Regions from separate parts of the Paraburkholderia sp. 22098 genome, predicted to be linked through region 4. Evidence: riboswitches for the same ligand, from Rfam matches in the RefSeq annotation. Region 4 holds a riboswitch; each other region holds the start of a gene.
What was found. A riboswitch is a leader RNA that binds a small molecule or an ion and turns the genes downstream of it on or off. The one in region 4 is predicted to bind cobalamin.

Region 1: another riboswitch for cobalamin. It lies ahead of ACTJLB_RS17835 (precorrin-3B synthase); the one in region 4 lies ahead of cobA (uroporphyrinogen-III C-methyltransferase).
Region 2: another riboswitch for cobalamin. It lies ahead of ACTJLB_RS15910 (CbtB domain-containing protein); the one in region 4 lies ahead of cobA (uroporphyrinogen-III C-methyltransferase).
Region 3: another riboswitch for cobalamin. It lies ahead of ACTJLB_RS11660 (TonB-dependent receptor domain-containing protein); the one in region 4 lies ahead of cobA (uroporphyrinogen-III C-methyltransferase).

Annotation. Positions count from the first base shown of each region.
Region 1 is NZ_JBQEPV010000008.1:8,338-15,938, forward strand. It holds gene ACTJLB_RS17820 (cobalt-precorrin-6A reductase) at 1-656, opposite strand, end outside; gene ACTJLB_RS17825 (cobalt-precorrin-5B (C(1))-methyltransferase) at 653-1,741, opposite strand; gene cbiE (precorrin-6y C5,15-methyltransferase (decarboxylating) subunit CbiE) at 1,747-3,006, opposite strand; cobalamin riboswitch at 3,092-3,277, shown strand; gene ACTJLB_RS17835 (precorrin-3B synthase) at 3,361-4,929, shown strand; gene ACTJLB_RS17840 (precorrin-8X methylmutase) at 4,939-5,565, shown strand; gene ACTJLB_RS17845 (precorrin-2 C(20)-methyltransferase) at 5,566-6,306, shown strand; gene cobJ (precorrin-3B C(17)-methyltransferase) at 6,303-7,601, shown strand, end outside.
Region 2 is NZ_JBQEPV010000006.1:433,493-441,093, forward strand. It holds gene ACTJLB_RS15895 (ATP-binding protein) at 1-162, opposite strand, end outside; gene ACTJLB_RS15900 (ATPase domain-containing protein) at 167-1,684, opposite strand; gene ACTJLB_RS15905 (histidine phosphatase family protein) at 1,879-2,469, opposite strand; adenosylcobalamin (AdoCbl) riboswitch at 2,548-2,634, shown strand; gene ACTJLB_RS15910 (CbtB domain-containing protein) at 2,686-2,907, shown strand; gene ACTJLB_RS15915 (CbtA family protein) at 2,919-3,713, shown strand; gene ACTJLB_RS15920 (2OG-Fe(II) oxygenase) at 3,865-4,692, opposite strand; gene ACTJLB_RS15925 (FAS1-like dehydratase domain-containing protein) at 4,938-5,780, shown strand; gene ACTJLB_RS15930 (DUF2138 domain-containing protein) at 6,308-7,601, shown strand, end outside.
Region 3 is NZ_JBQEPV010000004.1:536,665-544,265, forward strand. It holds gene cobT (nicotinate-nucleotide--dimethylbenzimidazole phosphoribosyltransferase) at 1-505, opposite strand, end outside; gene ACTJLB_RS11650 (ABC transporter ATP-binding protein) at 543-1,382, opposite strand; gene ACTJLB_RS11655 (FecCD family ABC transporter permease) at 1,379-2,437, opposite strand; gene ACTJLB_RS11660 (TonB-dependent receptor domain-containing protein) at 2,465-4,381, opposite strand; cobalamin riboswitch at 4,474-4,754, opposite strand; gene ACTJLB_RS11665 (ATPase) at 4,972-5,328, shown strand; gene ACTJLB_RS11670 (cell division protein ZapA) at 5,325-5,639, shown strand; RNA gene ssrS (6S RNA) at 5,802-5,983, shown strand; gene ACTJLB_RS11680 (EVE domain-containing protein) at 6,066-6,524, shown strand; gene ACTJLB_RS11685 (SIMPL domain-containing protein) at 6,728-7,456, shown strand.
Region 4 is NZ_JBQEPV010000011.1:6,139-13,739, reverse strand. It holds gene ACTJLB_RS22575 (CHASE2 domain-containing protein) at 1-206, shown strand, start outside; gene ACTJLB_RS22570 (DUF4136 domain-containing protein) at 247-888, shown strand; gene bluB (5,6-dimethylbenzimidazole synthase) at 895-1,575, opposite strand; gene ACTJLB_RS22560 (cobyrinate a,c-diamide synthase) at 1,559-2,857, opposite strand; gene cobO (cob(I)yrinic acid a,c-diamide adenosyltransferase) at 2,860-3,462, opposite strand; gene ACTJLB_RS22550 (cobalamin biosynthesis protein) at 3,459-3,881, opposite strand; gene cobA (uroporphyrinogen-III C-methyltransferase) at 3,878-4,645, opposite strand; cobalamin riboswitch at 4,876-5,120, opposite strand; cobalamin riboswitch at 5,190-5,470, shown strand; gene cobW (cobalamin biosynthesis protein CobW) at 5,628-6,731, shown strand; gene cobN (cobaltochelatase subunit CobN) at 6,738-7,601, shown strand, end outside.

The DNA of each region.
Region 1 (7,601 bases), on a different contig from region 4:
AACGAAGGCCGGCGCAGCATCACGACAGGCAGGCGGCGCTCACGTGCGACTTCGAGCTTGGCCTCGGTTGCACTGCCGCCGCTATTTTTGCTGACCACGACGTCGACGTGTTGCAGCGCGAAGAGCGCACGCTCGCCTTCGAGCGTAAACGGTCCGCGCGCCGCGATTATGCGGGCGCGTTCCGTGTCTTCGTGCGAGTCGAGACAGCGCACGAGCCAGAATTGATGTGGCGGAATCTCGTTGAGATGCGAGAGCGGTTCGCGTCCGAGCGTGAAGAGCGGTCGCCTGAACGGCGCGAGCGCCATGGTGAGTTCGTCCCAGCCGTCGACCATGCGCCAGTCGTCGCCGGCGCGCGGCTGCCACGCCGGTCGACGCAGCGCCCAGCACGGCACGCCCGCGTGACGAGCCGCATTCACAGCATTCGCACTGATCTGCGCCGCGTACGGATGCGTCGCATCGATCACGAGGCCGATCTCTTCATCTGCGATATAGCGTGCCATGCCTTCGCTGCCGCCGAAGCCGCCGACCCGCACGCTGCATGGCAGATCGTCGGGCACCTTGCCGAGTCCCGCGAGACTGTACACGTCGACGGAAGTAAGTTGGCGGCCAATGCGTAAAGCGTCGCCGGTGCCGCCGAGCAGCAGAACCTTTGTCATCGCGCGACTCCGATCAGCTTGCCCGCGCGGTCGATCGCGAACATCTCCACGTTCACCTGCGGCGGCACGATTTCGCGTGCGACGGCAAGCGCGTGCGCACAGACAATGTCGCCGAGCGGCACCTGCTCCGCGTGCGCTAGCGCGACGGCTTGCTGACTCGTATTGGCCGCGCGGATCGCGGATTGCAACGCGTCGTCGGCGCCCTGTTCGGCGGCCCATGCGGCGAGCCGTTCAAGATCGATGCTCGAGTTGCGGCTATGCAGATCGAGATGGCCCGCCGCGAGCTTGCTCAGCTTGCCGAAACCGCCGCAAATACTCAGGCGCTCGACCGGCGCGCGCTTCATATGCTTGAGCACCGCGCCGACGAAGTCGCCCATTTCGATCAGCGCGATATCGGGTAATGCGTAGTGCGAGCGCATCGCGTCTTCGCTCGCGTTACCTGTACACGCGGCGAGATGCATATAGCCGTTAGCGCGCGCAACGTCGATGCCCTGATGAATCGACGCGATGTAGGCCGAGCACGAAAACGGCCGCACGATGCCGGTCGTGCCCAATATCGACAGGCCGCCCACAATCCCGAGCCGCGGGTTCATCGTTTTGAGCGCGAGCGCTTCGCCGTCCTCAACGCCGATCGTCACTTCGAAACCGCCGCCATAGGCATGCTCGGCAGCGAGTTCTGCAAGATGCTCGCTCATCATTTTGCGCGGCACCGGGTTGATCGCCGGTTCGCCGACGGCGAGCGTCAACCCCGCACGCGTCACCGTGCCCACGCCCGGCCCGGCGCGGAACACCACACCTGGCTCAGGGACCAGACGCACGCGCGCGAACACCACGGCGCCGTGCGTGACATCGGGATCGTCGCCGGCATCCTTGATCGTGCCCGCTTCGGCGCCGTCATCGGTCAACCGGCAGAAGACGAGCGGCATCGGCACATGCTGGCCCTTGGGCAACACGATTTCGGCCACCTCGCTGACCACACCCGCGAGCAGCAGACGCGCGGCCGCCAGCGACGTGGCGGTTGCACAACTGCCGGTCGTGTAGCCGCTGCGCAGCGGTGCGGGTTGTTCAGGCGTTTCGTCGCGCATGAGCGTCACGCCGATGAAGCAGCGTTGGTGTTATCGGCAACACTATGGACACCATCGGCAGCGCAACGCTTCACCACATCGTACAAGGTGATCGGCAGCGCTTGCCGCCACGTATCGAAGCCACCGAGCGGCTGAGCGTCCGCAAGCGCAATTCGCGTGAGCGTGCCGCCATGTTTGTCACGCCATGCGGCGAGCGCCGCCTCGCCTTGCAGCGTGACCGCGTTCGCGACCAGCCGGCCGCCGTCGCGCAAATTGTCCCAGCACGCTTCGAGCACGCCGGGCACCGTCACGCCGCCGCCGATAAACACCGCATGCGGCGCGGCCAACCCTTCGAGCGCTTGCGGCGCGCGGGCCGCTACGAGTTGCAAGCCCGGCACGCCCAACGCATCGCGATTGTGCTCGATGAAGCGCTGACGCTCAGCGTGCCCTTCGATGGCGATCGCCCGGCAAGTCGGATGCGCGCGCATCCACTCGATGCCGATCGAGCCGCTGCCCGCACCCACGTCCCACAACAATTCGCCGGGCGTCGGTGCGAGTCGCGCGAGCGTGATCGCTCGCACATCGCGTTTGGTGAGCTGGCCGTCGTGACGGAACGCGTCGTCGGGCAGGCCGCAGGTGAGCGGCAGGCGCGGCGCGCCTTCGGTGGCGCGGCATTCGAGCGCGACCAGGTTCAGCGCGGCGACATCGCCCGGGGACCATTGATCCGCACGGCCGTCGATGCGCCGCTCATCGTCGCCGCCAAGGTGTTCGAACACGGTCATCCGCGTTGCGCCGAAACCTCGCGCGCTCAGCAGGTCGGCAAGCGCGGCGGGTGTGCGCCCGTCCGCGCTGAGCACGAACACGCGCGCGCGGTCATGCAAATAAGCGTTCAGCGTGGGCAACGGCCGCCCAACCACCGACACCGTGGCCACATCCTGCAACGGCCAGCCGAGGCGCGCCGCCGCGAGCGATAACGATGACGGCGCGGGCAACACGCGCAGTTCGCTGGGCGGCAACTGTCGAGCCAGCGTCGCGCCGACGCCGAACAGCATCGGATCGCCGCTCGCCAGCACGCAAACGGGGCCGCCGCGCTCGGCCAGAAGCGGCGCGAGATCGAATGGGCGCGGCCACTCGGCGCGCCGCGCGGCCAGCCGCGCGGGCAACATCGACAGATGACGTTCGCCGCCGTAAATCACCGACGCCTCGAGCAACGCACGCCGTGCGGGCCGCCCCAAACCGGCGAAGCCGTCGTCGCCAATGCCCACTACCGTCAGCCACGCCGACATGCACCCTTCCTCATTTTGTATCTCAAACAATGCACTGCGCCACGCCGGTCAAAGCGTCCAGCCTCGTTGTGCTATCCGAAAAAAGGCATAATACAGCCGCCGGTGCCCTTCGGGGCCTAACAGGGAACACAGCGGGAAGATTGCCGCTGTGGCTGCCCCCGCAACTGTATGCAGCGAGTCCGCCTGCGCTTGGCGCCACTGGTTAAACCGGGAAGGCCGCGGCGGACGACGACCTGCCAGCCAGGAGACCTGCCGGCCAGACTGTTCGTGCCAGCCAACATCGGGCGGGGTGTACCGATGCCGCAGCAATGCCGTTTTGACCGCTTGCTCGGGCCGTCGCGCGACGCTAACCCGGTGTCCGTCTTGAATCCAGCTTCGCCCTCCACTGTCTTGCCCGACGCGGCATCTGCGCTGCGGCCCTCGGCGTGTCCGGGCCTGCTGCGGATCGTGGCGGCGCGCGACGGCGGGATTTGCCGGATCAAGCTGCCAGGCGGCGAATTGAGCGCGGCTCAGGCCGAGGCGATCGCCAACGCGAGCGCGCAGCATACGGCGGGTGTGATCGAACTGACGAATCGCGCGAATCTGCAATTGCGCGGTGTTCGGGCCGGACATGAAGGTGCGCTGGTCGCCAAGCTGATTGATGCGGGGCTCGGACCGGGCGCTGCAAGCGGCTCTGAAAGAATGGGCGATAGAGCGCCGACCGATTCCGCCGAAGACGATCACCGTCACGATCGCGATCACGGTCACGATCGAAAAGCGCACGCCCTCGATGCCGCCGCCGCTGACGACGTGCGCAACGTCATGATCAGCCCCGCTGCCGGACGCGACCCGTGCGCACTGTTCGACACCAGACCTCTGTGCACCGCCCTTCTCACGCTATTGCAAAGTGAACCGCGTTTTGCGGCGCTATCGCCGAAATTCGCGTTGTTGCTCGACGGCGGCGAGCGGCTCGCGAGAGTGGACCACCCGCATGACGTGTGGCTCGCGGCAGCACAAGATTCGGCCGGTGCGGCGCGCTTCGTGTTCGGGCTCGCAGGCTGCCCGACCGTGGATGCAAACGCGAGCGCAAACACGCACATCGGCGGGAAGTCACCATCGTCATCAGGCAACGCTGCGAACTCGTCCGAAAGATCGCATGCGGATGCGACAGGCGCGCTGGCCTCGGTGCTGCCGTCGCAAGTTCCGGCGCTCGTGCGCGCGCTGCTGCATACGTTTCTAGATCTTGCCGCTGCCGACGCCACGCGTATGCGTCATCTGCTCGACACGCATTCGGCGGACGCAATATTGCAGCAGGCGCAAACCTACATGGATTTTCCATTGACACGCGACGCGACGCTCGCCGGCTGGCGTCGCAGCACCACTGCCGATGCCTCGCTGCGCCTCGGCGCACATGCGCAACGCGCCGCGGATACATGGCATGCCGGCGGTCAACCGCCGCTCGGCCGTATCGATGCGACCACGCTGCACGGCCTCGCCGCGCTCGCGCAACAACATGGCGACGGCACGCTGCGCATCACGCCGTGGCAAAGCGTGCTGCTGCCCGATATCCGGACGCTCTCAGTGCCCGTTGTGCTTGCCGCGCTGAACGCGCTGGGCCTCGCATGCGATTGCGCCGAAGCCATCACACACCTGATCGCGTGCGCCGGTTCCACTGGCTGCGCGAAAAGCCTCGCGGATACCAAAGCCGACGCATTGGATCTCGCGAAGCGCCTGCCCGCCGGCGTCGACGTGCATTTGAGCGGATGCCCGCGCTCATGTGCTGCCGCGCATTGCGCGCCGTTTACGATGCTCGCCGCGGCGCCCGGCATGTACGACCTTTTTCGACGCGACCAGGGCCCCGGCTTCGGTCGATGCGTCGCGCGCCAACTGACAGTCGAACAGGCCGCCGACACGATCGCGCGCCTTGTTCGAAGCGACACATGAGTGACACCGATGCTTGATTACATTCGCGACGGTCAGGAGATCTATCGCCAGTCTTTCGCGACGATCCGCGCCGAAGCCGACCTGTCGCGCATTCCTGCCGACCTCGAAAAACTCGCGGTGCGCGTGATCCACGCGTGCGGGATGGTCGATGTGATCGACGATCTCGCGTTCTCCGAACATGCCGGCACAGCAGGCCGCACGGCGCTCGCGCAAGGCGCGCCGATTCTCTGCGACGCCGGCATGGTGGCGCAAGGCATCACGCGCGCGCGGTTGCCGGTGAACAACGACGTGATCTGCACGCTCACCCATGAACGAGTGCCTGCACTCGCCCGCGAACTCGGCAATACGCGTTCCGCCGCCGCGCTCGAATTGTGGCGCCCGCATCTGGGCGGCAGCGTCGTCGTGATCGGCAATGCGCCGACTGCCCTCTTCCATCTGCTCGATATGCTCGACGCCGGTGCGCCGAAGCCCGCGCTGATTCTGGGCTTTCCGGTCGGCTTTGTCGGCGCGGCGGAATCGAAAGCGATGCTCGCAGAGAATAGCCGTGGCGTGCCGTATGTCGTCGTGCATGGCCGGCGCGGCGGCAGCGCGATGGCTGCGGCCGCTGTCAACGCGCTCGCAACGGAGATCGAATAAATGACGGCGCAACAACGTGCAGGGCGTCTATATGGACTCGGTGTCGGTCCAGGAGATCCGGAACTCATCACGCTAAAGGCACTGCGTCTGCTCAAGGCAGCGGCCGTGGTCGCCTACTTTGTCGCAAAGGGCAAGAAGGGCAACGCGTTCAGCATCATCGAGGCGCATTTGCACGACACGCAGCAGCAACTGCCGCTCGTGTATCCCGTCACGACCGAAGCGCTAGAGCCGCCACTGTCGTATGAAGCGATCATTGCCGACTTCTACGACACTGCGGCCGACATAGTCGGGGCACATCTTGATGCGGGGCGCGACGTCGCCGTGATCTGCGAAGGCGATCCGTTCTTCTACGGCTCGTACATGTATCTGCACGACCGGCTCGCGGCGCGCTACGAGAGCGAAGTGGTGCCGGGCGTCTGCTCGATGCTCGGCGGCGCGGCCGTGCTCGGTGCGCCGCTCGTGTATCGCAACCAGAGCCTGTCGGTGCTCTCGGGCGTGCTGCCGGAAGACGAACTGCGCCGCCGTCTTGCGGATGCGGACGCCGCTGTCGTGATGAAACTCGGGCGCAATTTCGACAAGGTGCGGCGCGTGCTCGGCGAACTCGGACTCGCGCACCGCGCGCTGTACGTCGAGCGGGCGACGATGGGCAACCAGCGTATCGTCCCGCTCGCTGAAGTGGACCCGATGGCGTCGCCGTATTTCTCGCTGCTCGTCGTGCCGGGGGAAAAATGGCAAGGATGATGCCGCCCGCCATCGTCATTCTCGGCGCAGGCGCGCTGGATACCGCGCGGCGCATCCAAACGCTGTATGCGGATTCGCAGGTGCATGCGCTGCAAGGCCGCGTTGAAGCCGACGTCGCGTACGCCGAACTGAGCCCGCATCTGCGCGACCTGTATGCACGAGGCACGCCGATTGTCGCGCTGTGCGCGGCCGGCATCGTGATTCGCTGCGTGGCGCCGCTGCTGTCGAACAAGGGCGCCGAGCCGCCGGTGCTCGCCGTTGCCGAAGACGGCAGCGCCGTCGTGCCGTTGCTCGGCGGCCTCGCCGGCGTCAACGTGATGGCGCGCGAGATTGCCGCCGCACTTGCCATATCGCCTGCAATCACCACGAGTGGCGAGTTGCGGTTCGGCACCTGTGTGCTCAATCCACCGGATGGTTATGCGCTTGCCGATATCGGCCAGGGTAAGCGTTTCGTGTCGGACCTGCTCGCGGGCGAAAGCACGCGTATCGAGGGCGACGCGCCGTGGCTCGACGATGCACAACTGCCGCGCTCGCCATCCGCGCGGCTGGCGATTCGCATCACGCCTCGCGCGTGGAATGGACGCGACGACGAGCTTGTGATTCACCCTCGCAGTGTGGTCGCAGCGGTGACGCTTGAGGCTGTCGCTTCAACGCCCGCACAGGCGAACAGCGCCGCGACATCAACTGCGGACAAGAACCCCGCCGCCGAAATCGCGGCTCGTGTGCGCAGCTCACTCGAAGCGCACGGCCTCGCGTCTCTTTCGCTTGCCGCGTTGCTTGGCTCATCGGAACACATGGCAGAACCGGCGCTTGCCGAAGCGGCCGCGCTGCTGAACGTGCCGCTGCGTTTTACGGATTGCGACGCAGCAATCGGCGAATCACCGGCCAGCCTTTTACGCGCCGCCCTGCGCATTCCATACGAAACGTTGTACGACGATCATGTGCAAGGCATCGCCCTCGCTCTATCGCCGCTCGCGGTCGATCCCGACACGATAGGACGGGCGCGCGGCCGGCTGACGGTGATCGGCCTCGGCCCCGGCAGCGCGGAACTGATGGTGCCCGCGGCGCGTAAGGCGCTCGACCAGGCCACCGATATTCTCGGCTATGAGACGTACGTGAAAATGGCCGGCCCGCTGCGCGCCGGCCAACGCGTGCACGGCACCGATAATCGCGAGGAAATGCAGCGCGCGCGCCATGCGTTCGAACTCGCGAGCGCGGGACGGTCAGTGGTGATGGTGTCGTCCGGCGACCCCGGCGTGTTCGCGATGGCCGCGGCCGTGCTCGAAGCGCTCGAC
Region 2 (7,601 bases), on a different contig from region 4:
TTCTTCAGCGATGAGCGCGCTACCCGCGCCGGCGTCGAGCGCCTCGGTGAGGGCGTCCGCGTCGCGGCACGGCACGCATAGACGTTGATCCTTGTGCAGGACCTCGGCAATAACATCGGCGTCGCGGCCAAAAGGCGCGAGAATCAGGACCCGTTGCTCCATGACGTTACTGCCGCGACGTGTCGATGACACGCTCCGTCGAGCCAAGTAGCGCCGTGGTGCCGCGATAAGACGGCAAGCCCGAAAGCACGCCTTCGAAGTCGCGCAGCGCTTCACCCACTTCGACGCCGCGGCTCGTGAGCCGGAACTGGCGGATCGAGCGTTCATGGGCGTTAGCGCGGCTCTTTACCGCCGTCACAGCGGTCAGCACTTCGCCGTGGTGTTCGAAATAGCGGAACAGAATGACGACGTCGCTCAGGTAGCTGATATCGATATCGCTCTGAACCTCGCCGATAATCCCGTGCTGTCCCAGCACGAGCATCGTCATGACGCCTTGCTGGTTCAGATACCCGAGCAGTTCGTGCATCTGCAACAGCAGATAGCGCTCACCGGGCATTGCTTGCAGGTAAGCGTTGAGACTGTCGATCGCCACATATTTCACGCCTCTTTTCTCGACGGAGGTGCGAACGTCGCTCGCGAACTCGCCGGGCGAGATCTCGGCGGGATCGATCTGACGCAGCGTCAATAGTCCGTTGTCCACATAGGGCTGCAGATTCATGCCGACCGTCGCGCAACGCGCGACAAGGGTGACCAGCGTTTCGTCGAAGACATAGTAGACACAGCGTTCGCCACGTTCGAGAGCCGCAATCAGGCACGAAACCACGGTGGTGGTCTTGCCGACACCCGAAGGGCCGATCAGGAGCGCGTTGGTGCCGGGTATCAGTCCGCCGCCCAGCAGCGCGTCGAGGCCTCCAGTGCCCGTGCTCACCACATGTGTATCGAATTTGGCGTGATGTTCGGCCGCGACGAGGCGCGGATAGACATGGATGCCGCCGGTGTCGAGCGTGAAGTCGTGGTATCCCTCGCGGAACTTGATGCCGCGCATCTTGGCAATGCGCAAGCGCCGGCGATTGCCGCCGTAGTCGTGCACGACGTTGTCGAGCGCGATCACGCCGTGAGCGATGCTGTGCAATTGCACGTCGCCCGGGTCGGACGTATTGTCGTCGAGCAGCAAGACCGTGCATGCGCGCGTGGCGAAATAGCGTTTCAACGCGAGGATTTGCCGCCGGTAGCGCAGTGCGTTCTGCGAAAGCAGGCGCAACTCGGACAGACTGTCGAGCACGATCCGCACAGGCTTGATCTCGTCGACCTGCTGGATGACGTTTCGCACCGTTTCGCCGAGTTCGACCTCAGCCGGATGCAGCACCGTCTGCTCGAATTGCGGATCCAGACCTTCGTCGGAGACCAGTTCCAGGATATGGAACTGGCTCAAATCCCAGCCGTGGCTGTCAGCTACCGAGATGAGCTCCGAACGAGTCTCGGAGAGCGTAATGTACAGACCTGCCTGGCCTTCCTCAGCGCCCTGAAGTAAAAATTGCAACGCCAGGGTGGTTTTACCCGTTCCCGGCGCGCCCTCCACCAGGTACATGCGGTGTGGGGTGAGGCCGCCTCCCAGGATGTTATCGATTCCCTCGATTCCTGAGCAAAGGCGGGTAGGCTTGTGAGTGGCAGCGTCTTTTGACATAGCGTGGTTATAGCATCGAATAATTGGCCTGGTCCGTCAGCCGGTATCGCCAGAATGCAAGTTGCATGCCTATTGCGAAAAGACCGTGGTTGGCGCGTGTGCGGCGGCGGAAAGCGTGATCAGCGCCGTGTCAGTTCGTGTGGGCGGCGCGGCTGTCGGTATCGGACGAATAAGCCTTGGTTGTTCCGGCAAGGTCACGACGACGTCGGCCGCCATGTCCAGCCCCGTCGTTGCGAGCGCTGCAGTTCGACGACCGCGAGCGGTGGGATTTCAATGCACGAAAACACCGCTGGCGATGTGCCCAACACATGGACGATCGCCGCGCGGACCAGCGGCGCATGCGTCACGGCGACCACATCGTGGACGGCGTGCGACGCGCCATCCGGCGCGACGTCTATTGCGTCGAGCCATTCGCCGATCCGCTTCACCACCTGGCTGAACGATTCGCCGCCGTGAGGGGCGGCGTCGGGGTCGTGCGTCCAGGCTGCCAGTGCGTCTGGCGCGTGCGCGGCAAGATCGTTGAGGCGTTGGCCGCGCCACGTGCCGTAGTCGACATCCGAAAGCGCGGTGTCCACCTTCGCAGCGAGGCCGAGCGCCAAGGCCGTTTCGCGCGCGCAGGCGGCGGGGCTGACGAATGCGCTTGCATTGTCGGCAAACGACAGGCGCACTCGCGCTGCTTGCGCCTCGCCGAGGCCGCGAGCGTCGAGCGGATCGTCGGCGGGAAAGCGGCCCGCGCGCATGGCCGCGGTTGGCGCATGGCTGACCAGTAACAGCCGCAGGTTCATTTTTGAGTTCCCGTCAATATGCGCTCGTGTCGCTGTGTGATAGCTGGCGCGGAAGTTTAGCGCGTAGAATAGCCGCACTGCGAAGCGCGGAAGCCGGTGAAAGCCCGGCGCGGTCGCGCCACTGTAATCGGCATCACAAGCCGAAAGCCAGACCTGAGCTTCGCATCATTCCTCTGCAATCGACTACGGGGCGCGCTACCCCAGGAGATGTCCATCATGACTGAAGCTGTTTTCGATTCCGCCGGCCAGCCCGCCATTCAGCCCACGCCGATTCCGTTGCGTGAACTGCTGCCTTGGGCCGTGTTCGGAGGATTGCTGCTGCTGCTCGCGCTGTATTTCGTCGGTGCGGAACAGGGCGCCACGTCTTTAGTGCCTGGCATGTACGTGCATGAGTTCGTGCACGACGGCCGCCATCTGCTCGGCTTTCCCTGCCACTAACGGAGCAGAACATGGTCGGTAAGTTGTTGTTGCGCGGGATGCTTGCAGGCATCGCCGCGGGGCTGCTCACGTTCGCGTTTGCGCGAGTGGCGGGCGAGCCGCAGGTCAATCAGGCGATAGCCTTCGAAGAGAATGCCGGGGACGGAGCCGGCGCAATGCATGAGCATGAGCACGCCGGTGCGGCTGCGGGTGCGGACGCGCACGAGCAAGCGCATGAGCAGGAGTTGGTCAGTCGCGATACGCAAGCCGGATTGGGATTGCTGACCGGCGTAGTGACCTACGGCGCGGCATTCGGCGGACTGTTCTCTCTGGTGTTTGCCTATGCGTACGGACGAGTGGGGGCGATGAGCGCGCGTGCGTTGTCGGCGTGGCTTGCCCTCGGCGCTTTCGTCGCACTGGTGATCGTTCCCAACATCAAGTATCCGGCGAACCCGCCAGCGGTCGGCGACCCGGAGACAATCGGAACGCGCACAGGCCTGTTTTTTCTGATGATCGCCATCTCGCTGACCGCGATGGTTTTTTCGCTGAAGGTCCGGCGCCGCGCGGCAATGAAACTTGGCGCATGGAACGGCTCGATCGTGGCCGGACTTGTGTTCATCGCCATCATTGCCGCGGTGCAGATGTCGATGCCCGTGATCGACGAAACGCCGGCCGGTTTTCCCGCGGCGCTGCTGTGGAAATTCCGTGTGGCTGCACTCGGCATGCAGGCGATCATGTGGGCGACGATCGGGCTGCTGTTCGGCGCGATCGTCGAGCGGAGTGCGTTCATGCGTGTCGGGAATCGCACAGCGACCCGGTCGGCTTGAGGTCTTCTGGCGGCTTGCGCTGAGCGGCTGGCTGCGTGAGTGGTTAAGGCTGTGGGTGTTGAGCGCGCGCGGTGGTATGACACGGGCTGGGAATTGTCGGGTGTGATTTTTTGGCCCTGTCACCGCCGCCAATCGCGAGCACGCTCAACAACTACATATTGACCACGCCATCGGACGACGACGCCATCGCATCATGAAAAATAACTCCCAACGTATGCCTCTGTCCCGATCTCAAACGGCTCACTCCGTGCCGCAAATTCACGCGATATACACCACGCGTGCCTTGCACCGGCCGATGATGAACCGCGAACACCACGGCATCTCCCTTGCGCAGCGGCACGACTTCCGCGCGTGACTGCATTCGCGGACGCTGCTCGGTCATCACGAATTCGCCGCCGGTGAAATCCTCGCCGGGTTCCGACAGCAGAATTGCAACCTGTAGCGGAAACACGTGCTCGCCGTAAAGATCCTGATGCAGACAGTTATAGTCGTCGGTCATGTACTGCAGCATTAGGGGTGTCGGGCGCGTCTGGCCCGCAGCGTGGCAGCGTTCGATAAACTCGGTGTGTGCGCCCGGATAGCGGATGCCGATGTCCATCACCTCGTTCCAACGATTCGCCACCGGCACGAGATGCGGATACAACTCGCGGCGCAACTGTGCGATCAGCGGCGGCAACGGATACGAGAAATACTTGTATTCGCCACGGCCGAAGCCATGCCGCGCCATCACTACGCGACTGCGGTACAAGTCCTCTCGGGGATACAGCGCAGTGAGGGCATCGCATTCGCGCGCGTCAAGCAGCCCGTGCAGCATCGCGCAGCCATAGCCGTTCAGTTCTTCTTCGACGTGAAACCAATCAGTCGTCTCGATGCGCGCCGTCAGTGAACTTGCATGATTGCGGCTCTGCAACGGCTTCGATTCAGTTTTTCGATCCTGTTCCGGCGATTGGGCGCGGACATTTTTCGCCACCGTATTCATCAGAGTCTCCCTCAGCGATTTTCGAACGATGATTGAGTGTAAGCGCGTCTTTCAGGCCGCGCACTCCGACTCTTGCGCTGCAATTCCCCTAGGTTGAAGGCGCACGGATCAACCGGCGATGTGTCCGGCAAAACGGTGAGTTGCGAGCAGGAAAAAGTGACGCCGCCCAACGATAACCTTTGCGAAGCGCGTCGTGTCGTTCATAGTAGGTGCTGTCAATTGGTCGCTCCACCGGAGGCTTGTCCATGTCGGATTACCACCAGAAACTCGATGATTGGCTCGGCACCGAGCGAGTCGCCAAAGATCTCATTACCGCGTTTCCGCTCGCGGCTCTCGCCGCGACGCTGGATCGCGAACAAAGCGGCGATACCGTTCCGCCGCTTTGGCACTGGCTTTACTTCTTACCGATTGCGCCAATGTCCGAAACTGGGCCGGACGGTCATCCTAAGCGCGGCGATTTTCTGCCGCCGGTGCCGCTGCCGCGCCGCATGTGGGCCGGCGGGCGCATCACTTTTCATGCGCCGCTGAAAGTGGGTGAGCGCGCCACGCGTACGTCGACCATTGCGAACATTGAAGACAAGACCGGTCGCTCGGGGCGACTCGTGTTCGTCACGGTGCAGCACTCGATTGAAGTCGGCGGCGAACTGAGGCTTGAAGAAGAGCACGACATCGTCTACCGCGACGCACCGCTAGCAGACGCGCGGCCTCAGCAGCCGCAACTCGCGCCGCAGGGCGAACGTTGGAACCGCATTATCGAAGCCGATCCCGTCATGCTGTTTCGCTATTCGGCGCTCACCTTCAACAGCCATCGCATTCACTACGACTATCCCTACGCGACGCAAGTCGAGGCTTATCCTGGCCTCGTGGTCCACGGGCCGTTGATTGCCACGCTGCTGGTCGATCTCGTTCGCCGCGAGCGACCCGATGCAACGCTGCAGAGCTTTGCGTTCAAGGCGCTTCGCCCGACGTTTTCGGGCCAGGCTTTCACGGTGTGCGGCGCGCCCGCGGCGGATGGAAAATCGATCGACCTATGGGCAAAAGATCACGATGGCTATCTGACGATGCGAGCGACCGCAGCGATTGAATAATTCCGCGAACGCGAGGCGTCGACGATTATGTCCGGGTAAATGCATAACGCTCAAGCGGTGAAAAATCCGGTCGTCTTACAGTTGCGTCGCGCAAATCGAAGTAATGTTTCTCTGAATCTGTAGGAGCAAGTTCCACATTAACAAGTGATCTCGCCGGACCTCGGTTGTTTATGCGCATAATGCATCGCCGCTTGCCTGCGTGAGTGTATCGGACGCCGCTCGAATCGGCTTGCGAGTCGCATGTGACTAGGCGGAGGCCCGCGCATACTGACGCTCAGCGGTATAGCGCCTGAACGAACGTTCTTTAATCGCGGTGACAGAAAAAATCATTAACCTCTTTCGACGCATTAATCAAGCGCAACTTGTGGTCAACAAGCGCCTGAAACCTCTCTGATTGTTAAATGCAATGCCGGGTGGTTTGCTGTTAAAAATATCGGTTATCATCGCTGCCTTCAGCGGTAGGTCACGGCGGCTTAATCCGGCCGGCATCAACGTTAATATCGTCGCATCGAACCAGAAAAACTCAGATGAAGATGTCGCGTAAAAAGATTGCAATCCTCGTGGCCGCGCTTCTGATCGTGGCCGGCATCGTCATTCAGGCCGTGTGGCGTCCGTTCGCACATCGCAAGGCGACCAACGCGGGCGAAGTCGTTCTGGACATTCATCATCCCGACGCGGTGATCGACAGCGAAGCACTGGCGCGATTACCGCGCGACATGTTGCGCGTGCCGCTGCTTCACGACGTGCTCACGCAAGACTTCGTCGACTATTACGAATCGGCGAATACGCGCCTTTCCGCTGAAGGTGCATTGCGGCGTCTCGCGTTCGAACATCAACTTGACTGGCGCGACGAACTGATCCGCCGCGTGTTCGACGAACCCGCGCACGTGTTGCTCTGGCGTTCGCCGGATGGCCGCCTCGGCTATTGGATCATGTCCGTGCGCCGCAACGGTCTTGCGAAGCTGTTGCAGGGCTTGGGCAACGTCGCCGCAAGCGACACACAACTGAGTCAGGTCGCCAGGCTCTCCGGCGATGTTCCGGTCTACGCGCTGAAGCTCGCAGTTGGCCGAACGCTGCTATTCGCGACGAAAGACGATCGGCTCGTCGTGCTGTCCGCGCCCGGCGTTCTGCTCGACGAAAAGGGCGGTCTGTTGGGCGAACGCGCCGATGCTGTGTCCGACATGCTGTCGTCCGGTCGCGACGCCGCCGCTCGCGCATATCAACTGGACGCTTCGGGAGACGCGCCGAAGGGGCATCGTCTGGTGGTGTCGGCGAATTACCTGTCGTTCGGTTATCAGGCGTTCTTTTCGGGCATCGACGCGCTGCGGTTCGACTTCTCGCCGAACGGCAGCGCGTCGGCGACCTGGCGGACCTCGGCCTTGATCGAGCCGGGCAAACTGCCGCAGCAGTGGAACAGCGCGGCCTTGTGGCACGCATTGCCGGCGAACGCCGCAGCGTGCGCGAGCCTGCCCGCGGACTGGAAGGAGGCATCGGCACTGCTTGGCAAGGTGGCCAATGGGGCGGACGCCGCTGGGGCAATCGGCGATCGTCTGACGGGCCCCGCGGCGGTGTGCTGGTATGCGAAATCCACGCTGGTTGCGCCGGTTTTCATCGCTCAAGTTAAAACGCAGGACAAGACACAGGACGCGGCCTCGCTCGTTGCGCTGAAGACCGCGCTCGACAAAACATTCGGTGACGTGATTGGCGCATATGAGGCAAAGGCCGCGAAGACGGACGCCAACGACGCTGACTACACTAACTATCGCCGTTTGCCGGTCACGAGGCGCGACCTGGGTGCGGACGTCACCGTCTGGCAGAGGC
Region 3 (7,601 bases), on a different contig from region 4:
CGAGCGCAGCGTGATGCCGCACGCGCGCCGCGCCGGCTTGCATCGCGGTGAGCGCCTGCTCGTGCGTCATCGCAGGTTCGTGCGCAAAGTTGCGCGTGCCCGCGCCGACTGGAATGTCGACAAGGCCATCGGTGCGCGGCAACGGCGTCGCGATACCCGCATTGACCACTTCGAGCTCGATGCCCGCGACCCGGCTTAATGCATTGACTGCCGCGCCGCCCGCGAGAAAATTCGCGACCATTTGCGCGGTCACCGCTTGCGGATACGGGCTGACGCCTTCGGCCGCAATGCCGTGGTCGCCCGCGAACACGATCAGCGCGGGGCGCTGGACAGCCGGATGCGTAGTGCACTGAATCAGGCCCATCTGACGCGCGAGCGTTTCGAGCCGGCCGAGACTGCCGGGCGGCTTCGTCTTAGTGTCGATGACGTGTTGAAGCTCGCTGCCTAACGTCTGTTCGAGCGGTTCTACCTGGGGCAATCCGGACAAGCGTGGCGAAGAGGTCATGAGTTTCGTGAAGATAAAAGATGTTTGGTTCTGAGCGTTAGCTTGACGACGTGTCATGGTTCGAAGCAGATTCGTGACGCGAGCGCGGCGCAGGAATGAGCGCCTCGTGCTCGCCGTCGCGAATCAGGATCAACGGATAGCCGAATACGCGGCTCGTCAACGCGGGCGTCAGTACCTCGTGCACGCGCCCCGCGTAGACGGCGCCCTCACCGTCGAGCAGCAGCGCGTGCGTCGCGAACCGGCGCGCGAGGTTCAGGTCGTGACAGGAAAACAGCAGGGTCCGCGCCGACTCACGCGTCCATTCGCTGAGCGCTTCCAGGCACTCGATCTGATGATGCAAGTCCAGATGCGATAAAGGTTCGTCGAGCAGAAGGAGCGGCGCTTGCTGACACAGCACCGCTGCGAGCGCCACGCGCTGACGTTCGCCGCCGGAAAGCGACAGCACGTCTCGCGCGGCTAGTGCGGTGAGCCCCAGCAAGTCCAGCGCGGCACGCGCGGCCTCGCGGTCACCCTCGCCCTCCCAACCCCAGCCGGTCAAATGCGGAAAGCGGTTCAGCATCACGATGTCGAGCACGCTCGCGCTGAATGCGTCGGGCGCGCTTTGCGGCATTAACGCGCGGCGCTGCGCGAGTTGCCGCGTGTGCCAGGCGGACATACGCACACCGTCGAGTTCCACGTGGCCAGCCGAGGGTTCACGCAAACCCGCGAGCGTGGATAAGAGTGTCGTCTTGCCGGCACCGTTCGGACCGGCCACGCACCAGATCTCGCCCGGATAAAACGTATGCGTGAACGCATCGAGCAACGTGCGCGCGCCCGCACGCAAGCTCACGCGTTGCGCGCTGAGCGTGGGCTGCGAGAGGTTGTTAGTGGGCATCATCGGCGGGCGCGCAGCAGCATCCAGAGAAACACCGGCACGCCGATAATCGACGTGATCACGCCGACCGGCAGTTGCGCCGGCGCGATCACAAGGCGCGCGATCAGATCGGCGCCCATTACCGCCACCCCGCCGCCGAGAGCCGCGGCGGGCAGCAGCATACGTTGGTCGTTGCCGAACGCGAGCCGTAACATATGCGGCACCACGAGTCCGACAAAGCCGATGGTGCCCGCCGTCGTCACAGCCGCTGCGGCGGCGAGCGAGGCCGCAAGATACACGCGCAACCGCAACGGCATGACCGCAACGCCCAACGCCTGCGCGGCAGCGTCGCCTCGCAACAGTACATTCAGGCGCGGCGCAACGGGCACGATGGCAATCAGCACGACGACCAGCGCGACGAGCGCGGTCCACGGCAGCGCATTGCCATTGAGGTCGCCGGTCAGCCAGAACAACATGCCGCGCAAACGATTGTCCGGCGCAAGATTGAGCAGCAAGGTAATGAGCGCGCCCCAGCCTGCCGCGATAACGGCGCCAGTCAGAAGCAGGCGCGGCGACGTGTCCTGCGGTTCGCCGCGCCACAACTCGCGACGTGCAAGGCCGAGCACGAGGAGAATGGACACGAATGCGCCCGCGAATGCCGACGCATCGACGAGCCACCACGCGCAACCGGCGATCATTGCGACGAGCGCGAAAGTTGCGGCGCCGCCCGATACGCCTAATACATATGGCTCAGCGAGCGGATTGCGCAACAACACCTGCAGCAGCGCGCCAGCCAATGCGAGCAATGCGCCGCAAGCAAAACCGGCCAGCGCGCGAGGCAAACGCAGCGTGCGCACGATCTCGCCGGCGAGATCGGCGGAGTTTGCGTCAGACGCGCCCGCATGCAGCGGCGAAAGCGCCTCGATCACGCGCGCGGGCGCGAGCGACACACTGCCCAATGCGAGCGACGCCATCAATACGGCAAGCGCAGCGACAGCAAGCACGAGCCAGATCGCGGCGGCGCGCTTCGCAGTCATCGCGTGAAGCGTGGCGGGCATCGAACCTTCATGACGGCTCATCGGCGCGTTCCCAGCACGGCGCTGGCATCACTGCTGCTGCCAGCCGACCGTGACATAGGCACCGCGCCGCGGCGAGTTATACGAGTAGGCCGTTTCATAGTCCTTGTTGAACACATTCTGGATTTGCGCGGCCACGTACCATGCCTTCGTGACGTTGTAGCGGGCAGCCAGGTTGACGACACCGTAGCCGCCGAGCTTGCCGCTGCTGTCTTCGCGCGGACCGCTCACGATCCACTCACCGCCCACGCGCCATCCTGCGATACTGCGATTCACCGTCAGCGACGCGAAACGCCGCGCTCGCCGCACGAGGTCGGTATCATTGTCGAGGTCGACCGGGTTTTGCAGCGTCACCGACGCGCGCACGTCGGTCTTACCTACATGGCCGCTCCACGATCCTTCGAGTCCTTGCACTTTTGCATGGCCCACGTTTTCGGCCAGATAGATCCCCGGCGTCACCTGCTCATAGTCGATCAGATTCGAATAACGCGTCTGGAAAGCACTCAAACGCATCACACCGAGCGCATTGGATGCGTACTGCAACGCTGCTTCGATCGAATGACTGCGCTCCGGCTGGATGGACGGATTCCCGCTCAGCGGATAGTACAGATCGTCGAAGCTCGGCGCGCGAAACGAACTGGAATAGCTTGCGCTTAGCTTCCAGCGCGACGTGATGTCGAAGCCATAGCCGAGATAGTAACTGTTCGCTCCGCCGAAATCGGAGTACTGGTCGCGCCGCAGGTTAGCCTGTATCTGGTTGCGCCCGAAGCGTGCCGTATAACCGGCGAAGCCCGAGTCGACATGACGAGTGGGCGCGGCAAACGTATCGGAGTCGAGACTCTGGTCCAGATGCTCGTAGCCGACCTGCAGTTTCTGCTGCGCGGCCAGCGCGAAATCGTTTTGCCAGGTGTACTGTCGATTGTCGGTGTCGAAGCGGCCGTTATACAGACCGTTGGTGTTCGACACGCTGCGGTCGTCGCCTTGCGCAACGATGAAGTGCGTGGTCCACCAGTCGGTTAGCTTGCCGTTAGCGAAGGCGGACAACTGACGCACTTTCGTGTACAGATTGTTCAGATCGGTCGGCTCGCCGTACGCATTGTCGTAGCTGTTGTTGCCGTTCGACTGCAGATAGCGGACGCCCGCGTCCCAGTTGTCGGTGAACTTATGGCGCAGCGAAGCGGAGATGCTCTCGTTCAGATAGCCGTTCGCATTGGGGTTCGCATTCGGCGCCTCACGAGGATTGAGCGCGGAAAAACCGTCGTCCTTCGAACGCGCGAGCGAGATGTTGAAGGTCGTGCGGCCGTCCATATCCAACGCGCCGTTCGCGCCTACCTGTTGTGTCTGCGTGTGGTAGCTGCCGTAGCCCACGGAAAAATTGAAACGCGGCGGATGATTGCCGCCGTCTTTCGTGAACACCTGGACCACGCCTCCGATCGCGCCCGAGCCATACAAGGCCGACACGTTGCCGTTCACTACTTCGACGTGGTCGACCTGATCGAGCGGAATCTGCGCGATTTGCGCGGTGCCGAGACTCACGGAATCGACGCGCACACCGTCGATGAGAATCAGCGATTGCGTCGACGACGCGCCGCGCAGATACAGGCTTGCTGTCGAACCGGGGCCACCTGTGCGCGAGATCTGCGCGCCGGGCGCGAGTTGCAGCAGACCCGGCAGATCGGTTGCGGTGGTATCGGCAATGTCCTGCTGATCGAATAGCGACGTTTGCGGAATCGTGTCGGCGAGCGCTTGAGGTCCGCGCTCGGCGGTGACGACGACGGGCGACAAAACAGCAGGTGATGATTCGGCGATGGCGACGGATACAGCGCTCGTAGCGACCGGTGCGACTGCAACCGACGGCGCAGGCGAACTGTCGGCGGCTTGCGCATGCGCGAGCTGCGGCAGCCCTGCAAACGCGAGCAGCGCCGCGCGGGCGATAGGGGACAGCATGAGTGAAGTTTCCCGTGGATGGCGTGCGCGGCCCGCTTCCCCGCAGGCCGTCGCGTAACGAGGCGCGAGCGCTTTTGACTTCATTTCGCGGGCGCGCGCCTCTCCCTCTGGCCGGTATCCGGGCTGACGACGCTCGATCCCGCCTTCCCACGCGTGACGCGCAGTGGCACACTCGCATGTTGAACTGGAACACGCGATGGGGATCGAACTGCAAACGCGAACTGCAAAGCACGAAGTGCAAAGCGAATGCGGTCGCTTACCGTTGCGGGGGCAGCGCAGGTTCGCGCGTTCAGGTGAACGGCGCGCCCTGCTTCCCGTTTAACTGCACGCGCAATGAATTGCGCGCGCGGGCACCAGAGTGCGGCCAGTGTATGAGCGGCCTCGGGGCCAGTCAAGAATGCGGGTCACGACAGCGATCATTCGGACAGGAGCAGAGTATTGTCCGACGCGATCTGTGACACACGAGTACTTTTTCATCTTCAGTCGAAAAAAGCCTGCATAAAGCGGTGTTGTTACGTCTCGAAACGAGACAAATGTCGGAACGTGCGGCATTCCGCGCTAAAATGCGAGGTCTTTAGAGGACGCAGCACATGCTCACCGAACTCGAAACACTCTCACAGAATATCGGCAAGCTGATAGCGATCAGCCAGCGCCACAACGAAGCGCGAGTTGCGCTTGAAGAGCAGCTCGCCCAGTCGCGCGCCGAGGCAGAAGCCACGCGCACGGAACTTGCCATGGTTCGCGAGGAACGCGATGCACTGCAAGCGGAGCGCGACGCGCTGTCGGCCAAGATCGACGACGCTCAAGTGCGGCTCAATGCGATCCTCGAAAAATTGCCGCGCGCTCGCGGGCACAACGAGCCGGACAACCAGCTCGATCTGCTCGAGCCCGCTCAGCATGAAGTCGAAGCGGAGAGCGACGCCACTCGCCATGGAGAAAATGCATGACCACCAAGCAGATCGAAGTATCGATTCTCGGCGTGCCCTATCGTCTCGCCTGCTCGCCGGAAACGGAAGGCGCGCTGCTTGAAGCAGTCGCACGAGTCGACGCCGAAATGTCGAAGATCCGCAACAACAGCAACGTGCGCGGCACGGATCGTATTGCTGTCATGGCCGCGCTGTCGCTGGCATCGGAACTGCTTAAGCTGCAATCGAGCGTGCGTCACGGAGAAGCATTTCCCGCTGAAGAAATCAGGCGTACAATGCATCAAATGAACGAACAACTGGGTACTGTGATCGAGCAGTACACCATGCAGTAAGCAGCAGGTTTGCAACGTGTCTGGAAGTAGAAGTGGCCGGTCTTCGGGTCGGCTGCAGATTCAACCAGGTGGCACACGTAGCAGCTGAGCAAAGCGCGTGAGAGCATGCACGAGCACACTCGGCAAACGTTTCACCTGAATGGTTTTAGCTTCATCGGTTTAGCTTCCCTGCCTGGTTCGCCAAGGTCATATATTCCTTGAACCAATGCCATGTGCACGGTTGCGGAAATTTGTAGCACGGGCGTGCGCGTCACTCTGTCTGATGTACCCGAAGTGCTGCTAACTGCGACCAATTCTGAACCCCCGGTTCAGGATGCCGGCCTAGCGGCCAAGGCGGGGACCTTATTTGGAACGGCATCGGACTACTGTCCGGTGCCGTTTTTGTTTGGGCTCCGGCTTTTCCAACCTTAACGTTCCTTTCGATTCATGCGCTACTGGCTAATGAAGTCCGAACCGGACGAAGCAAGCATCGACCATCTTGCCAACGCACCGCACCGTACGTTGCCGTGGACCGGCGTGCGCAACTATCAGGCGCGCAACTTCATGCGCGACGCGATGCTGGTCGGCGACGGCGTGCTGTTCTATCACTCGAGTTGTCCCGAGCCTGGCATCGCCGGGATCGCCGAGGTAGCGTCTACCGCTTACCCGGACCCGACTCAGTTCGACAAGAAGAGTCCTTACTACGATCCTAAGTCGTCGCAGGAAGCGCCGCGCTGGCTGCTCGTCGACGTGGTCTTCAAGAAGAAGATTCCGTTGATTCCGCTCGCCGCATTGCGCGAGCACGACGAGCTGAAAGACATGCGCGTGCTGGCGAGAGGCAACCGTCTGTCCATCACGCCGGTCACCGAAGCCGAGTGGCGCTTCATCACGAAGCGACTCGCCTGAGTTCGCCGATGCTTGCTGCAACGGCGCCACGAACGATGTCGCTCACCGCTGCTCATCGCACCGTGAAATTGGGGAACCAAGCTCAGGTTACAAGCGCCTAACGCACTTGCAAACGGACTACCAACGGCGCACACAGCGCCGTGCCGTTGCATCGCGCCTGCCGGATCGTGCGCAATCCTGTTCAAGCAAGGAGTTCCACACAGATGAAAAACACCGCACGTGCACTCGCTTTCGCGCTCGTCTGCGCCGCGCCTGCAGCCCTCGTGCTCACGCCCGCTATGGCACGCGCGCAGAGCGTCGCGCCCTATCAACCGGCCGGCGTGCTGTCGCTCAACGCGCAGGCCAGCGCGGAAGTGCCTCAAGACGTCGTCGAAATCACGCTCTTTTACGAGCAGGAAGCGAGCGATCCGTCGGCTCTTACTTCAACGCTGAACCAGCGTGCCGATTCGGCATTGCAAAAAGCCAAAGGCGTGAGTGGCGTGACCGCACGCACAGGTTCGTTCTCCATTTATCCGTCTACCGATCGCGATGGCCGTATCTCCGCATGGCGCGGCCGCACGGAGGTCGTGCTTGAGTCGCACGACTTCGCCGCGGCGTCGAAGCTTGCTGGGCAAATGGCGCCCATCATGCAGGTCGGCAATGTGCAGTTCTCGCTGTCGCCCGCGGCGCAGCGCGCTGCTGAACAAAAGCTGACTGGCGATGCAATCAAATCGTTCCGTGAGCAGGCGGCTTCGTCCGCGCAGGCGTTCGGCTACAGCGGTTATTCGATTCGCGAGGTCAACGTCGGACATAACGGCGCCATGCCGCGGCCCGTCATGATGATGAGCGCGCGCGCCATGGGCGCCGACGCCAAGATGTCGGCCCCTGTGCCGATTGAAGGCGGCACGTCGACGGTAACGGTGAATGTGTCGGGCTCGGTGCAGATGAAGTAACGCGCGGTCCACCTGCCGCCCCATGCGGCGGCAATCGGCATAGGGGACGGCCATAAGGCCGTACCCCTGCCACACCACCCGGCATGCGGGTCCGCACCGGGCGGTTCGGGAAGTTGAGGTCAGGAGAGCCGGGGTACGCCAAGCT
Region 4 (7,601 bases):
GCTTCAGACGTTTTCACGAAACAGAGCGGCCAGAAGTGGGCGGCGCCGGGCTCGGCATGGCTTTCGTCAAGACAGTGGTGACGCGCCATGGCGGTGAAGTGGACGTGGTGAGCGCGCCCGGGCGGGGCACGGCAGTCACGATCTATCTGCCGGCACTGGAAGAAGCGCAACTGGATCGGCCTGCGAGCCGGCGTCATGACGCCTGAGCGCGCGTCTTATCGAATCGGGGAGCGAACTGTGAAAGCGATGGAAGCGATGAAAGCGGTGAAAGCGATGAAAGCGGTGAACGCAATGAAAGCGACTCTGGTGTGTACGGCGCTCGCTGCGGCGACGCTCGCCGGATGTACCGGCATGCACGCCGACGTGCACACCGCGACGCCCGCAGCCGCACTAGATGGCGAGCGGACGTACACGTTCGCGCGTCTGCCGATGCAGGAAGCGCGCGTCGACCATGCGCAGTTCGAAACCGTGCTGCGTGACGAGCTGACGAAGCAGGGTTTCGCGGATACGGCGGAGCGGCCTGCGCATTACGTGCTCTCGGTCGGATACGAGACGCGGCCAGCACAAATCGGCGTTGGTGTGAGCGACTGTGCATCTGGCAATTGCGGCCCGCAGACCGACGCATCGGTCCCGCTGTTCGGCGCACGCGTCTACCGTCATACGCTCACGCTGCGGTTTTTCGAACGTGTGAGCGGGCGCGAAGTGTACAAGGTCAGCGCGGCCAGTACCGACCGCGACGCCGATCCGTTGCACGCCACGCCCGCGCTGATCAGAAGCGCGCTGGTGCAATTCCCGTTCGACGCACCGACCGACTGGCGCGTGAAATTGCGCCCGAATCCAGAAGGCAGCCTGCCGGACGTGGTCTCGGTGACGCCGTTGCAAAGATAACGCCGGCTACAGCGGGTCGCGCGGCGACTGCTCGTTCGGTATCGGATCTTCGGGCCAGCGGTTTTCAAATACGCAATCGGCGAGCGGCGTGCGCTCCGCCCATCGTTCGGTTTGCAGCATCGGCTCGCTATAAAAGCGGTCGACGTGGCCAAGGCATAGTATCGCGACCGGCCGCGCGCCTTCCGGCATGCTCAGGAGCCGACGCACTGCATCGACGTCGAAGAGAGACACCCAGCCCATGCCGAGCCCTTCGGCGCGGGCGGCGAGCCACATGTTCTGGATCGCGCAGGCCACCGATGCGAGGTCCATTTCCGGCAGCGTGCGGCGGCCGAAAATATGCCGCTCGCGGCCGTCCATCAGCGCCATGACGAGCAGCTCGCCGCACTCCAGCATGCCTTCCACTTTCAGCTTCATGAACTCTTCGCGGCGCTTGCCGAGCGCGTCGGCGGTAGCCAGCCGTTCGCTTTCGACGTTCGCATGCAACGCAGTACGCAAGGCGGGATCGGTGATGCGCGCGATGCGCCACGGCTGCATGAAGCCCACGCTCGGCGCATGATGCGCGGCATCGAGCAGACGCTGCAATACCGCGGCATCGACGGGATCGCGCACGAAGTGGCGCATGTCCCGGCGCTCGTAAATCGCGCGATAAACCGCGTCGCGGTCGGCTTCGTTAAAAGGCTTCGCCATTGAACAGAGCGGCCGTGAAGGCCGGGTTGGAGGGCCAGTAAGCGTGCATGTAAGTCGCGACAATCGAGCCGACGCGGTATATCGCCTCGCCGGGTGCATCGGCTTGAGGCCGCGTGGCTGAGCGCAACGGCGAAAGCGGCGTGCCGAGCTTCGAGTAGTGAAACGTGTGGCCGGTCACGGGGCCATGCGTGCTGTCGATCTGTTGCATGCCGAGCGCGGTGAAGCGTGTTTGCATCGTCGCGTGACCGGGCAGCAAGCCGAGCATCGACGTGCTGACACCTTGCGTGTCAGTGAGCTTATCGAGCAGATAAAGCATGCCGCCGCATTCAGCGACGAGCGGTTTGCCGGCCGCCGCATGTGCGCGGATCGCCGCGGCGCTGCGGGCATTCGCGGCGAGCGCCGCGGCGTGCAGTTCGGGATATCCGCCGGGCAGATACAGCGCATCGGTGTCGGAGGGCGGCGCTTCGTCAGCGAGCGGCGAAAAGTAGTGAACGTGGGCGCCGAGCGCTTCGAGCAGCGCGACATTGGCCGGGTAGATGAACGAAAACGCGGCATCGCGCGCGATGGCGATTTTTTTGTTGTGCAGAAGGTGGGGAAGCACTTGTGGCGTAGCCGCGCCAAACTCCACCGCGGGCGGCAGCCCGGCCAGCGCTGTATGACTGAGCGCATCGGCGGCGCGATCCAGACGCGCGTCGAGATCGTCGATTTCCGCGGCCTGATGCAAGCCGAGGTGGCGATCGGGCAATTCGATTTCGTCGCTGGCGGTAATGTGCCCGCACCAGCGCAGAGTCGCCGGCAACGCCTCTTCGAGCATCTGCGCGTGACGCGAGGAACCGACGCGGTTCGCGAGCACGCCATGAAACGGGACCTGAGGCCGGAAATTCGCGAGGCCGAACGCGACCGCGCCGAAGGTTTGCGCCATCGCCTTCGCCGAAATCACCGCGAGTACCGGCACACCGAACTCGGTCGCCAGATCGGCGCTGCTCGGCGTGCCGTCGAAGAGGCCCATCACACCTTCGATCAGGATCAGATCGGTTTCGTCCGCTGCCTGCGCGAGAAGATTGCGGCAGGCATCTTTGCCGACCATCCACAGATCCAGCGACAGCACGGGCGCGCCGCTTGCGCGGGCAAGGATCATCGGATCGAGAAAGTCGGGCCCGGTCTTGAACACGCGCACACGCCGCCCCAGTCGCCGATGGTAGCGCGCGAGGCCCGCGGTGATCGTGGTCTTGCCTTGACCCGACGCGGGCGCGCTGACAAAGAGCGCAGGGCAGGCGGACACGTTCAGAACTCCACGCCGCGCTGCGCCTTGACGCCTTGCTCGCGGTACGGATGCTTGACGATGCGCATTTCGGTGACGAGGTCGGCCGCTTCGATCAGCGCATCGGGCGCGTGGCGGCCGGTCACGACCACATGCAGCATCGCCGGACGCGCGTTGATGACGGACAGCACTTCGTCGAGCGGCAGATATTCGTACTTGAGCACGGTGTTCAGTTCGTCGAGGATGACCATCTGATAGTCGCCGCTTTCAATCATCCTGCGTGCTTCATCCCAACCTTTGCGTGCGGTGGCCATGTCGGCGTCGCGGTTCTGCGTGTTCCAGGTGTAGCCGTCGCCCATCGTCACGAAGTCACAGTTGGCAATAGCGCCGAGGAAGTCGCGCTCCGACGTATGCAGGGCGCCCTTGATGAACTGCACGACGCCAAGCCGCATGCCGTGGCCGAGCACACGCACGGCCATGCCGAAAGCGGCGGTTGTCTTGCCCTTGCCGGTGCCGGTGTTGACGATCAGCAGGCCCTTTTCGACGGTCGCGTTGGCCTGCTTCTTTTCGTGGCCTTCACGCCGGCGTTCGGTCATGCGTTGATGCGATTCGGGATCGGTCTTCATGGAAGGTCCTGTTGGATGGTGGTGACACTGTGTGCTGGCGCTGGTGCGGTCGATGCGATCGCCACGGTGACACCAGCGTAAACGGTTTTGCGGGCGATCAGATGTGCGGTGCAACCGGCGGCCACCGCAAGCAACGCGCACGGTTCGCATACGCCGTCCACGCCGAGATGCTCGCGCGCGGCAGCCGACGGTTCGTGCACATCTATCGCGAGGATCTGCTCGCGGTTGAACACTTGCAGCGCGAACCCGTGACGCGCGCAGAACTCCAGCAGGCCCGGCTCGTCGGCTTTCGTTTCAATAGAGGCTACCGTTGCAATCTGTTCGAACGTGTGCGAACCGAGCGCGGCGCGCACCGCCGTTTCGATCTCGTCCGCCGATGTATGCAGGCGGCAACCGATGCCCACGCTAAGCGTTTTCATTTCGCGTCCGGCGAAGATGCCGCATCTGATGAGCTTGCCGCGGCGGCACGCGCGAGCGCGAGCGACGCCACGCCGCCTATCACCACGATCGCAGGCGAGCCGAGTCCCGCGCGCGCGACGGCATCGGCGAATTCGCCAAGCCTCGAAAGCGCATGGCGTTGCTCGGGACGCGTAGCCGATTCGATCGCCGCACACGGCGTGTCGGCGCGCATGCCGGCTGCGAGCAATGCGCTGACGATATCGTTCAGCCGCCGCATGCCCATGTAGATGACGAGGGTCATGTGAGTGGCGGCGAGCGCCCCCCAATCCGGCTCGCTGCTGCCCGCGCCGTGGCCGGTCACGAATATCACGCCTTGCGCGTGATCGCGGTGTGTAACCGGAATGCCGATAGCTGCGGGCGCCGCGATTCCGGCTGTGATCCCGCTGACGATCTCTACCTCGATTCCGGCCGCATGCAGCGCCTGCTGCTCTTCGCCGCCTCTGCCGAATACGAACGGATCGCCGCCCTTGAGTCGCGCGACGCTGCGCCCAGCATGCAGATGCTCGAGCATTTGCGCGACGATGCCTTCTTGCGGCGTCGACGGATGACCGCCGCGTTTGCCGACGTAAACAATGGACGCGTCGGCGCGCGCAAATTGCAGCACGTCAGGATTCACGAGATCGTCGACGAGTATCACGTCGGCTTGTGCGAGGGCGCGCGTTGCCTTCAACGTCATCAGTTCGACGTCGCCGGGCCCTGCGCCGATCAGCCACGCGCGTGTCATCGCGCCTCGCTAACCGTGCACGGCAACGACGTTGCGCGCCCCGCCGGCATGCGCCATGCAGTGCGGCGCGCGAACGGGCCCAGGTGATTGGAGATCGAAGTCATTCAAGCGGTGTCTTCACGCACGACGGCACGCGCGGGTGCGAACCCGGCTGCCTCGCCGTGCTTCAGCGCCTTCACATCCGTCCCTCGCGGATTCCGGCTGCCGGCGGCGTGACGTCGAGAAACGCACGGCCGCCTCCGCATCTGGCCGGTATCCGGGCTGGCGGCCTCACGCGCTTTGCCTTCCCGCCCGCATTCGTTCGAATGTATCGGACAGTGGCATCGAAAACGCATGCGCGGCGCAGCATGAACATTGCACCGCAGGTCGCTTACCGTTGCGGGGACAGCACAGGTTGAGCGCGGGAGCGCTGCCTGTTTCCCGTTTAACTGCACACGCGAATGCATGTGCGGGCACCAAACGCGCGCATACGATAGCACACGAGAAGCCCGTGCGATAAGCGCGCCGGGCCCGCGTTTCCTTGACGGCGCCAGACGGTCGGCCTAAACTCGCACGCACTTCTGGTGCTCGTGTGCGCGCTCGTGCGCATGCAGTTAAACGGGAAACAGGGCGCCCGCCTGTCACGGTTTGGGTCAACCTGTGCTGCCCCCGCAACGGTAAGCGAAAAGTGACGTCACGGCGGTTTGCGTGGTGTCGCAGTGCCGGCTTCGGTGTCCACGCGCAAGGCCGCGTGGGCATATCACCACTGGGCGAGAAATCACTCGTCCGGGAAGGGGAAGCGGCGCTTTCGCCAGCCCGGATACCGGCCGGAACACGAAGGGCGAACGTCGCGGGGATGCGGCGCTGCGCTCATGCCCTCACACCCGTTTTCTGCGTTTTTCCTGTTGTAGCAAGGCCGTCGTTCATGCCCGAGGCACGCGCTGGACCTCATGCGTGCGGACTACGCCGGCCGGCGCCTGCAACTACTGGGATGGACCTCACGATGCAAACTCAAATGCGCAAGATCCCCGTCACCATCGTCACGGGCTTTCTCGGCAGCGGCAAGACCACTCTGTTGCGGCACATTCTTCAGCACGCAGGCGGCAAGCGCATCGCGGTGATCGTCAACGAGTTCGGCGAACTCGGTATCGACGGCGAAATCCTGAAGGGTTGCGGCATCGGTTGCGACGAGAACGGTGTCGAAACGGAAGGGCAATTGTATGAACTCGCGAACGGGTGCCTCTGCTGCACCGTGCAGGAGGAGTTTTTTCCGGTGATGGAAAAGCTCGTCGAGCGCCGTGAGCAGATCGACCACGTGCTGATCGAGACATCGGGTCTCGCGTTGCCGAAGCCTCTCGTACAGGCGTTCAACTGGCCGCAGATCAAAAACAGTTTCACCGTCGATGCGGTGATTACCGTGGTCGACGGCCCCGCTGCCGCGAGCGGCCAGTTCGCGGAAAACCCGCTCGCTGTCGACGCGCAGCGCAAAGCCGATCCGAATCTGGATCATGAATCGCCGCTGCACGAATTGTTCGAAGATCAGTTGGCTTCAGCCGATCTGGTGATTCTGAACAAAACAGATCTGCTCGATGAGGCTCGTCAGAACGCGGTCGAAGCCGTGATCCGCGAGGAGATTCCGCCGCAAGTGAAGGTCGTGCGCGCGCACATGGGGCAGCTCGATCTGCACACGCTGTTCGGGCTCGAAGCCGCATCGGAAGAAACGATTCACTTGCGCCACGACCATCACGGCTCGGCGGACGATGCGGATCATCACCACGATGAATTCGATTCGGTAGTGGTGCATGCAAACGTGCTGTCGCGTGACGCGGTAATCGCCGCACTGCAAGCGCTTGTTCAGAGCAACACGATCTACCGTGTAAAGGGTTTCGCGGCGTTGCCGGGCGCTGCAATGCGTCTCGTGATTCAGGGCGTGGGCCGGCGCTTCGACAGCTATTTCGATCGGCGCTGGCAACCCGGCGAGGCGGGCGAAAGCCGCTTCGTGCTGATCGGTGAAGACCTCGATCAAGCCGCGCTGCAGCGCGCGTTCGACGCGGCGCTGGGCGTGTCGAACGCCCAGGTGCCGGGCGTCGCAGCGCAACAGGCGTAAGCGCACATGCATCTGCTGCGCACCACGCCGGGCGGTTTCGTCGACGATACGCAAGGCGTGATCCGTATCGATCAGCGGCCTGCGGATATCGTCGTGCTCAGTTCTGCGGACACCACGTTGTCGCTGCTGGCAAGCGTGTTTCCTCGTCTCGGCGACGGCTTTCCGAGCGTGCGCCTCGCGAACGTGACGTATCTGCGGCAACCGGCGTCGGTGGATTTCTACGTCGAAGATGTGCTGCAACACGCGCGCGTCGTCGTAGTCGATCATCTTGGCGGCGAAGCGTATTGGCCGTACGGTATCGAACAGGTCGTCGCGCTAGCGGAGCGCAAACAGCAAACGCTCGCGATGTTTTCGGGCGATCTGCAGGAAGATCCCAATCTGCTTGCGCGCAGCACCGCGGACGCGGATCTGTGCCATCAGTTGTGGCGTTATTTGCGGGAAGGCGGTCCCCAGAATGCGGAGGCGTTTCTGCGCTGCATCGCGTATCGCGCGCTCGGTTGGGGACACGAGCCTGGGCCGCCCCGCGCGTTGCCGGCCGCGTCGCTTTACCATCCACAACGCGACACGCCGACAATCGCCGACTGGCAAGCGCGCTGGCGGCACGATGCGCCCGTCGCGGCGATACTGTTCTACAAGGCGCATCTTCAGGCGGCCAACACAGCGGTGTTCGACGCGCTGATCGAAGCGCTCGACGCACAAGGCGTGAACCCGCTGCCAATCGCGATTACGTCGTTGAAAGACGCGATGAGTCGCGAAGTCGTACAGTCGTTGTGCGCGCAACATAACGCGGCGCTCGTACTCAACACGACTGCGTTCGCCGCGTCCGCGATCGATGATCCCGAACCGCTCGCGCTCGCCGGCGACGCGCCT